DNA from 3 places in the Streptomyces sp. NBC_00075 genome. Region 3 is predicted to be linked to each of the others. Evidence: riboswitches for the same ligand, from Rfam matches in the RefSeq annotation. Region 3 holds a riboswitch; each other region holds the start of a gene.
What was found. A riboswitch is a leader RNA that binds a small molecule or an ion and turns the genes downstream of it on or off. The one in region 3 is predicted to bind thiamine pyrophosphate.
Positions count from the first base shown of each region.

Region 1: another riboswitch for thiamine pyrophosphate. It lies ahead of thiC (phosphomethylpyrimidine synthase ThiC); the one in region 3 lies ahead of OG787_RS11700 (thiamine ABC transporter substrate binding subunit).
Region 2: another riboswitch for thiamine pyrophosphate. It lies ahead of thiO (glycine oxidase ThiO); the one in region 3 lies ahead of OG787_RS11700 (thiamine ABC transporter substrate binding subunit).

Region 1 covers NZ_CP108243.1:5,608,084-5,611,351, reverse strand. The annotation lists gene thiC (phosphomethylpyrimidine synthase ThiC) at 1-1,754, opposite strand, end outside; TPP riboswitch at 1,747-1,933, opposite strand; gene OG787_RS24340 (YibE/F family protein) at 2,371-3,268, shown strand, end outside.
Region 2 covers NZ_CP108243.1:8,440,402-8,443,669, reverse strand. The annotation lists gene OG787_RS36995 (NAD(P)/FAD-dependent oxidoreductase) at 1-1,016, opposite strand, end outside; gene OG787_RS36990 (hypothetical protein) at 1,070-1,423, opposite strand; TPP riboswitch at 1,475-1,586, shown strand; gene thiO (glycine oxidase ThiO) at 1,584-2,756, shown strand; gene thiS (sulfur carrier protein ThiS) at 2,753-2,953, shown strand; gene OG787_RS36975 (thiazole synthase) at 2,957-3,268, shown strand, end outside.
Region 3 covers NZ_CP108243.1:2,779,295-2,782,562, reverse strand. The annotation lists gene OG787_RS11710 (hypothetical protein) at 1-614, shown strand, start outside; gene rlmN (23S rRNA (adenine(2503)-C(2))-methyltransferase RlmN) at 715-1,821, shown strand; TPP riboswitch at 1,847-1,952, shown strand; gene OG787_RS11700 (thiamine ABC transporter substrate binding subunit) at 2,045-3,127, shown strand; gene OG787_RS11695 (ABC transporter permease) at 3,103-3,268, shown strand, end outside.

The DNA of each region.
Region 1 (3,268 bases), 2.8 Mb from region 3:
TTCGACTTCTGCGCCATGCCCTGCTCGATCTCCACCGGTGTGCTGCCGTGTTCTCGGCGGATGTCGTGCGAGATCTTCATGCTGCAGAACTTCGGCCCGCACATCGAGCAGAAGTGGGCCGTCTTGGCGGGCTCGGCCGGCAGGGTCTCGTCGTGGAACTCGCGTGCCGTGTCCGGGTCGAGGGCCAGGTTGAACTGGTCCTCCCACCGGAACTCGAAGCGGGCGTCGGAGAGCGCGTCATCCCATTCCTGCGCACCTGGGTGCCCCTTGGCGAGGTCGGCTGCGTGGGCGGCGATCTTGTAGGTGATGACGCCGGTCTTGACGTCGTCACGATTGGGCAGGCCCAAGTGCTCCTTGGGCGTGACATAGCAGAGCATGGCCGTGCCCCACCAGGCGATCATCGCGGCACCGATGCCGGAAGTGATGTGGTCGTACGCAGGCGCGACGTCTGTCGTCAGCGGGCCGAGCGTATAGAACGGAGCTTCATCACAGATCTCCTGCTGTAGGTCGATGTTCTCCTTGATCTTGTGCATCGGGACGTGTCCCGGGCCTTCGATCATCGTCTGTACCTGGAAACGCTTCGCGATCGTGTTGAGTTCCCCCAGCGTCCGCAACTCCGCGAACTGTGCCTGGTCGTTGGCGTCCGCGATCGAGCCGGGCCGAAGGCCGTCGCCGAGCGAGTACGTGACGTCGTACGCGGCGAAAATCTCGCACAGTTCTTCGAAGTTCGTGTACAGGAACGACTCCTTGTGGTGCGCCAGGCACCACGCCGCCATGATCGAACCACCGCGCGAGACGATGCCGGTCTTGCGGTTCGCGGTGAGCGGTACGTACGCCAGGCGGACGCCCGCGTGCACCGTCATGTAGTCGACGCCCTGCTCGGCCTGTTCGACGACCGTGTCCTTGTAGATCTCCCAGGTCAGTTCCTCGGCCCTGCCGTCCACCTTCTCCAACGCCTGGTAGAGCGGCACCGTGCCGATCGGAACGGGGGAGTTGCGCAGCACCCATTCACGGGTGGTGTGGATATTGCGGCCGGTGGACAGGTCCATGACCGTATCGGCGCCCCAGCGCGTCGCCCAGGTCATCTTCTCGACCTCCTCCTCGATGGAGGAGGTGACCGCGGAGTTGCCGATGTTGGCATTGACCTTCACCAGGAACCGCTTGCCGATGATCATCGGCTCGATCTCCGGGTGGTTGACGTTGGCGGGCAGCACCGCCCGCCCGGCGGCGATCTCCTCACGGACCACCTCGGGGTCGATGTTCTCCCGGACGGCCACGAACTCCATCTCGGGCGTGATCTCCCCGCGGCGGGCGTACGCGAGTTGCGTCACCGCCTGTCCGGTCCGGCTCCGGCGCGGCTGCCGGGGCCTTCCCGGGAACACCGCGTCGAGGTTCCTGAGCCCGCCGCGCGGCGAGGTGTGCTTGATCCCGTCGTCCTCCGGACGGACGGGACGGCCCGCGTACTCCTCGGTGTCGCCGCGAGCGATGATCCAGTTGTCGCGCAGCGGCGCCAGCCCCCTGCGGACGTCGGTGTCGACCAGCGGATCGGTGTACGGGCCCGACGTGTCGTACAGCGTGACCGACTTCCCATTGGTGAGGTGCACCTGACGGACCGGCACCCGCAGGTCGGGGCGCGAGCCGCCGACATACCCCTTGTGCCAGCCGATGGACTTCCCGGCCTCCTGGGACGGTTCGCCCTGAAGGGGCTGTTCGTCCTGGCCGGAGGCAGGCGTGCGTACGTCCTTGATGGTCATGAGACCTACTCCCTACGCCGGCATTACCCGGTAACAGGTTCAGCGGTCGACGCAGCGGCTTCCGTCTGCCGATGTTTCATGTGAAACATCACTCGTTCCACATGTTCCACGTGAAACATCGCAAAGACGGAGGTCAGCGCCCTCTCAGCCCGGTGCTCCGAGCTCCCGCGTGTGCAAAGGTGCCTCCACGCTAGCGTCAATTTGGGCGAGGTGAACAGAGGGCCCCTGTCGTTCTTGCGATGATCGGGCGGTGACCACGACGCAAGGACCCCCGTACCCGCCCTCCGAGCCACCGCGCGGAAGCAGTGCCGGGCGCGCCTCCGGGCCGGGCAGCGGAAATGGCGACGACACCGGCCCGCAGCGCAGGTTCCGGCTGGGCGACGGCCCCGGCGGACCCGGTGGTGCGCCCGGAACCAGAGCCGGAACGGGCAGCGGCGCCGGCGGAGCGGCCGGACCGAGTGCCGGTCCCGGACACGGGCCCGGTCAGCGGATCGATCGCGGCTACGGGCCCGGATCGGGGGCGGGTCAAGGCGGCCGAACGGGCCCGGGCGGCCAGGGCCCAGGCCCCGGGTACGGAGCTGAGGGGCCCGGGACCGGTCAGTTCGGCCCGCTTCCCGTGTCCGGTGGCAGGCGAGGTCCTGGCGCCGGGGCAGGCGGTGGGCACGATCACGGCGCCGGCCCGGGACACGGCGCCGGCCCTGGGCACGGGCATGGTCCCGGTGACGGTCACGGTGGCGGGCCTGGCGGCAACTCCGGTGGTGTCCATGACCCCGGACAAAGTGGCGGGCACGGGGCAGGACCGGGTGGCGAGCATGGCGGCGGGCACGGACCCGGGTCCGACGACTCCCACGGGCCCGACGACAAGCACGGTTCCTCGCACGGCCACAGTCACAGCCATGGCCCGGCCGCCCCTGTCTCCATTCATCTGCGGAAGATCATCGGCGCGATCCTGATCCCCTTCGCCGCAGCGGTCGTGGTCGGGCTCGCGGTGCTGTGGCCCGGCGGCGCCCCGGCGCACGAGCGCACCGGCGTCGGCTTCGACCGGCAGACCCAGGAGGCGACGGTCACCAAGGTCGTCGCGGTGGACTGCAAGTCCGTCAACGCCTCGGGGGACACCCCGACCGGCGACACGTCCACCGCCGAGGGCTCCTCCGCGCAGCAGCAGGCGACCGGCGACTGCAAGAGGGCGACGATCCGGGTCGACACCGGTGACGACGAGGGCCGTACGTTCACGGAGATCGTCCAGCCGGACCAGTCACGGCAGTTGCACCAGGGCGAGAAGGTCGTGGTCGCCTACGAGCCCTCCGCGCCGAGGGACCTGCAGTACTCGGTCACCGATGTGAACCGCAGGCTCCCCATGGCCCTGCTGGCCGGCATCTTCGCGCTCGCCGTCGTGGTCGTCGGCCGTATGCGCGGTGTGATGGCGCTGGTCGCACTGGCCGTCAGCTTCATGGTGCTGACCTTCTTCATCCTGCCGGCGATCCTCCAGGGCTCGAATCCGCTGGTCGTGGCGG
Region 2 (3,268 bases), 5.7 Mb from region 3:
TACTGGACGAAGCGGCCGAACTGCTCCGACCAGAAGTACGGGACCGGGTCGTAGACCTCGGGGGACTCCCCGATGATGTTCGCGGCGACCGTACGGGGGCCCTGGAGGGCGTTGTCCCAGTGGTGGACCAGCAGGCGTCGGCCGTACCTTCCCGAAGGGAAGGAGGCGCAGTCGCCGACCGCGTAGACGTCCGCCGCGGAGGTGCGCAGGTGGTCGTCGGCGACGACCTCCCGGTGCTCCCCCAGGGCGATCCCCGAGTCCGCCAGCCAGGCCGTGGCCGGGCGGGCCCCGATGCCGACGACGACGGCATCCGCGGGCAGCCGCGCGCCGTCGTCGAGCACCACCGCGCCGGGCTCGACGCGGGCCACGCGCGCGTGGGTGCGCAGCGAGGCGCCGCTGTCGGCGTACCAGGCGGCCATCGGCGCGGCCACCTCGGCGGGCAGGGCGCCCGCGAGCGGCCGGTCGGCGGCCTCGACGACGGTGACGGCGCAGCCCGCCTCGCGCGCGGCGGTGGCGAACTCGGCGCCGATCCAGCCGGCCCCGACGACCACGATGTCGTGCTGGCGCGCGAGGACGGGCCGCAGCCGCTCGGCGTCGTCGAGGGTGCGCAGCAGATGCACTCCGGGGACACCCTCGGTGCCCGGCAGGCGGATCGGCTCGGCACCGGTCGCGAGGACCAGGGCGTCGTACGGGACGGGCCCGTCGGCGGTGTCCAGCTCATGTGCGCCGGGGCGGACGCCCAGCACCTCTCGCCCGAGCAGCAGTTCGATGCCGAGGGCCTCGAAGTCGACGTCGAAGGCGGAGCCCTCGGCCTTGCCGAGCAGCACGGCCTTGGACAGCGGCGGCCGGTCGTACGGCTGATGGGGTTCGGCGCCGATCAGGGTGACGGTGCCGGTGAACCCCTGCTCGCGCAGGGCCACCGAGGTCTGCACCCCGGCCATGCCCGCGCCCACGACGACCACGCGCCGCGGCTGCGACACACCCCGCGCGCCCTGTGCCTGCGTCTGCTCGCTCACCCGATCACCATAGACAACTGACAAATTGTCAGTCAGTGGGCGCGGTCCGTGACCTACTCCACACCCGCCCGCTCGACCTGCTCCACCACGCTCGTCCCGCTGCCCGGCCGCGACTCCCACTCCCAGGTCTCCGCCAACCGCAGCCGCCCGTCCGGCAGTTCGGTCACCTCGGAGACACAGTGGCCCGAGGACGTCGTCCCGTCCTGCTTCAGCTGCACGTACCGGAAGTCGAGCCGGTCGCCCTCCCGCGTCCCCACGAGATGGCCGCGTACGACGTCGCCGCCCGCGTACTCGGCCCAGATCTCGCCGTCCTTCTCGTGGTAGGTGAAGCGGGTTCGCGTGCCGACCTGGCCCGGTGCCTGGTCTTCGACCGGGGCGAGGACGAGACCGTCGAGCGAGCGGGGCATGGGCGGAGGCTCCCTTACACGTGCGGTGCACTGCGGGCTAGGGTGGCCAGCGTAAGCACTCGCGGGAGCCCGGACGGACCGGGCTGAGAGGGAGGCTGGCGGCCTCCGACCGTACGAACCTGATCCGGGTCATGCCGGCGAAGGGAGGGGCTGGACGCCCATGTCGCGTACACACACCTCGGACGTCGTTGTCGTCGGAGGCGGGATCATCGGGCTGGTGACGGCCTGGCGGGCCGCACAGCGCGGGCTGACCACGACCGTCGTGGATCCCGCGCCGGGCGGTGGGGCCGCGCAGGTGGCGGCCGGGATGCTGGCCGCCGTCACGGAACTGCACCACGGCGAACAGACCCTGCTCGGGCTGAACCTGGAGTCGGCCCGCCGTTACCCGGACTTCGTGGCCGAGCTGACCGAACTGACCGGCCGCGACCTCGGCTACCGCCGCTGCGGCACCCTCGCCGTCGCCCTCGACGCCGACGACCGCGCCGAACTGCGCGAACTGCACGCCCTGCAACGGCGGTCGGGGCTGGAATCGGAGTGGCTCTCGGGGCGCGAGTGCCGGCGCCTGGAGCCGATGCTCGCGCCGGGCGTGCGCGGGGGCCTGCGGGTGGACGGCGACCACCAGATCGATCCGCGGCGGCTGGCCGGGGCGCTGGTGGACGCGTGCGGGCGGGCCGGGGTGGTGCTGCGCCGGACGTGGGCCGAGCGGCTCGACGTACGGCGGGGGCGGGCCGTGTCGGTCCTGGACTCCGACGGCGACGAGTTGGCCGCCGGGTCGATCGTGCTGGCCGGGGGCAGCCTCAGCGGGCGGCTCGCGGGGGTCCCTGAGGCCGTGCTGCCGCCCGTACGGCCCGTCAAGGGGCAGGTGGTCCGGATGACCGTGCCGGAGCGGTACGCGCCGTTCCTGAACCGTACCGTGCGGGCCGTGGTGCGCGGCAGCCAGCTCTATCTGGTGCCGCGCGAGAACGGCGAGCTGGTCGTCGGGGCGACGAGCGAGGAGCTGGGCTGGGACACGACGGTCACGGCGGGCGGCGTGTACGAGCTGCTGCGCGACGCCCATGAACTCGTCCCCGGGATCACCGAGTTGCCGCTGACGGAGACGCGGGCCGGGCTGCGCCCCGGGTCCCCGGACAACGCACCGCTGCTCGGGCCGACCGCGCTGGAGGGACTGCTGCTGGCCACGGGCCACTACCGCAACGGTGTGCTGCTGACGCCGGTCACCGGCGATGCCCTGGCGCACGCGCTGGTCACCGGTGAACTGCCGGACGAGGCGCGGGCCTTCACACCCCGGCGGTTCGACACCGTACGCATGGAACGTATGGAGCAGCTCGTATGAATGTTCTGGTCAACGGCCAGCCGCGCGCGGTCTCCCCCGGTACCGCACTCGACGTCCTGGTCAAGTCCCTCACCGCGGCGCCCTCCGGAGTGGCCGCCGCGCTCAACGAAACCGTCGTCCCGCGCGCGCGGTGGTCGTCGACCCGCCTCTCCGAGGGAGACCGCGTCGAAGTCCTCACCGCCGTCCAAGGAGGCTGAGCCATGGCCGACGATCCGTTTGTCCTCGGTGGTACGTCCTTCACGTCCCGGCTGATCATGGGTACGGGGGGTGCGCCCAGCCTCGATGTGCTGGAGCGGGCGCTGGTGGCCTCCGGCACGGAGCTGACGACGGTCGCGATGCGGCGCGTCGATCCCTCGGTGCACGGGTCTGTGCTGTCGGTGCTGGAGCGGCTCGGCATCCAGGTGCTGCCCAACACGGCGGGGTGCTTCACCGCCGGGGAGGCCGTGCTGACGGCTCGGCTGGCGCGGGAGGCGCTCGGTACGGATGTGGTGAAGCTGGAGGTCATCGCCGAC
Region 3 (3,268 bases):
CCGGTCCCGTCGAGGCGGCCGACGCTGCTCATCAGGCGCTGCTGGAGCTGAGCCGGGAGATGCGCGGCGAGCTGGCGCGGCTCGAAGCGCTGCTCGACCGTGGCGACGGCGTGCCCTCGGACACGATCCGGGAGCAGACGCTCGGCGCGGTGACCGTCTTCGCCGACCTGGACGGCGTGTCCCGGCAGTACCAGGAGATCCGTACGGCAACCGTCGAGGCGGCCGAGCACGGCGTCGAGGTGGCCGCTCCCTGGCTGGCGGCGCTCGGGGAGCACACCGGGTCGATGACCGAGCTGGGGGAGACGTTCTCCGGGGTCGGCGAGTCCCTGGCCTACCTCCGCGAACGCACCGAGCGGCTGCGCGCCGACCTGGTCCCGCTGCGGGAGGGGGCCCACGAGGCCCTGCGTGCCGCCCAGGACGAGCTGGCCGCCGCCGAGGGCGCCGACGGCTGGCACACCTGGCAGACGGCCCTCACCGCCCTGGCCACCCGACTGACCGAACTGGACGGCGGCCACGTCGTACCGACGGCCCGCCGCAAGGTCAGCGACCACTACCGCGAGCTGGAGCGAGAGGTGGCGGAGCTGCGGGGGGCGATGGCGGCGGCGCCTCGGTGAGGGCGTCCCAGCTCTGCTGAGCCGGCCTTTTGCGCATGCTTCGGGGGTTGTCCACAGGGCGGCGAGGGGCTGTCCGGATGTCTGCGACACTGGTATGGCCATGCCTAAGCCCGGAGAACTCACATTCGTCGCCCCGCGCGGAGCCCAGAAGCCGCCGCGGCATCTTGCCGATCTCACGCCCGCAGAGCGTAAAGAGGCCGTTGCCGCGATCGGTGAGAAGCCGTTTCGTGCCAAGCAGCTCTCGCAGCACTACTTCGCGCGCCTCGCGCACGACCCGACCGAGTGGACGGACATCCCGGCCGCCTCGCGCACCAAGCTCCAGGAGGCGCTGCTTCCCGAGCTGATGACGGTCGTGCGGCATCTGTCGACCGACCAGGAGACCACCCGCAAGACCTTGTGGCGGATGGTCGACGGGACGCTCGTCGAGTCGGTGCTCATGCGGTACCCGGACCGGGTGACCATGTGCATCAGCTCGCAGGCGGGGTGCGGGATGAACTGCCCGTTCTGCGCGACCGGTCAGGCGGGTCTCGACCGGAATCTGTCCACCGCCGAGATCGTGCACCAGATCGTGGACGGGATGCGTGCGCTGCGGGACGGGGAGATTCCCGGTGGTCCCGCGCGGCTCTCCAACATCGTCTTCATGGGCATGGGTGAGCCCCTCGCCAACTACAAGCGGGTCGTCGGTGCCATCCGTGCGCTGACCGACCCCGAGCCGGACGGGCTCGGGCTGTCGCAGCGGGGGATCACCGTCTCGACCGTCGGGCTGGTGCCGGCCATCAACCGGTTCTCCGACGAGGGCTTCAAGTGCCGGCTCGCGATCTCCCTGCACGCCCCCGACGACGAGCTGCGCGACACCCTCGTACCCGTCAACACACGGTGGAAGGTGCGGGAAGTCCTCGACGCCGGGTGGGAGTACGCGGCCAAGTCGGGGCGCCGGCTGTCCATCGAGTACGCGCTGATCCGGGACATCAACGACCAGGCCTGGCGCGGTGACCGCCTCGGGCGGCTGCTCCGGGGCAAGCCCGTGCATGTCAACCTGATCCCGCTGAACCCGACTCCGGGGTCCAAGTGGACCGCCTCGCGGCCCGAGGACGAGAAGGCGTTCGTCGAGGCGATCGCCGCCCACGGCGTGCCCGTGACCGTTCGGGACACCCGGGGGCAGGAGATCGACGGGGCATGTGGCCAGCTCGCGGCCACCGAGCGGTAGTCTTACGTCGTACCTACATATCTTCATATTCCGACAGGGGAGCGCCACAGCGCTGAGAGTGCGGGACAGACCGCAGACCCTCTGAACCTCGCCCAGGTCATTCTGGGTAGGAAGTTCGGTCATCACTCAAGCTGTTGCGCCCTGCCCGGGAACCCTCCATGAGGTCCCGGGCAGGGCCGCGTCTCTTCCTGGTCATCCCAGGAGGAAGAGTTCAGTGCATTCCGTGAGCATCACCGAGCAGGTCACGGCCGTGGTCGTCGGGCTGGGGCTCGTCACGCTGGCCGCGTGCGGGTCCGAGGACGGCGGCAGCGGGTCGGCGACGGAGTCCAAGACCGTCACCCTCGTCAGCCATGACTCGTGGGCCGTGTCGAAGGACGTTCTCGCCGCCTTCGAGAAGCAGTCCGGGTACACCGTCAAGGTCCTCAAGGACGGCGACGCCGGGCAGGCCGTCAACAAGGCGATCCTGACCAAGGACAACCCGCAGGGCGATGTCTTCTTCGGCGTCGACAACACCCTGCTCTCCCGCGCGCTCGACAACGGGCTCTTCCAGTCGTACGAGGTGAAGGACGCCGACGCGATCCTGCCCGCGTACCGGGCCGACGAGGACAAGCACCGGGTCACGCCGATCGACACCGGGGACATCTGCGTCAACTACGACAAGGCCTGGTTCAGCGAGCACAAGCTGACCCCGCCCGAGACGTTCGACGATCTGATCAAGCCCGCCTACAAGGACCTCCTCGTCACCGAGAACGCCTCCACCTCCTCGCCGGGTCTCGGCTTCCTGCTCGGCAGCGCCGCCAAGTACGGCGACGACGGCTGGACCGGCTACTGGAAGAAGCTCCAGGCCAACGGCGTCAAGGTCGTCGACGGGTGGGAGCAGGCCTACAACGAGGAGTTCTCCGGGTCGGCCGGCGGCAAGAAGGCCAAGGGCGACCGGCCGCTCGTCGTCTCGTACGCCTCCTCGCCGCCCGCCGAGGTGATCTTCGCCGACCCGAAGCCGGCCACCGCCCCCACCGGGGTCGCGACCGGCACCTGCTTCCGGCAGGTCGAGTACGCCGGGCTGCTGAGCAACGCCAAGAACGCCACCGGCGGCAAGGCGCTGCTGGACTTCCTGGTCGGCAAGACCTTCCAGGAGGACATGCCGCTCAACATGTTCGTGTACCCGGTGCGGGAGGGCGCTCAGGTGCCCGCCGAGTTCACCGAGTACGGGCCGCAGGCCAAGGACCCGGAGACGATGGCCCCCGCGAAGATCGCCGAACACCGTGACCAGTGGGTCAAGTCGTGGACATCGCTCGTACTGAAGTAGCCCCGGATGCGGGTCCCGAGGCGGGTCCGGCGGTCGGGCGCGGGAAGGGTGTCGCTCTGCGCGGCGCCCTGCTCGTGCTGCCCGTCGTCTTCTTCGCGCTCTTCTTCGCCTATCCCGTCGCCGCCATCGTCGCGCGCGGTC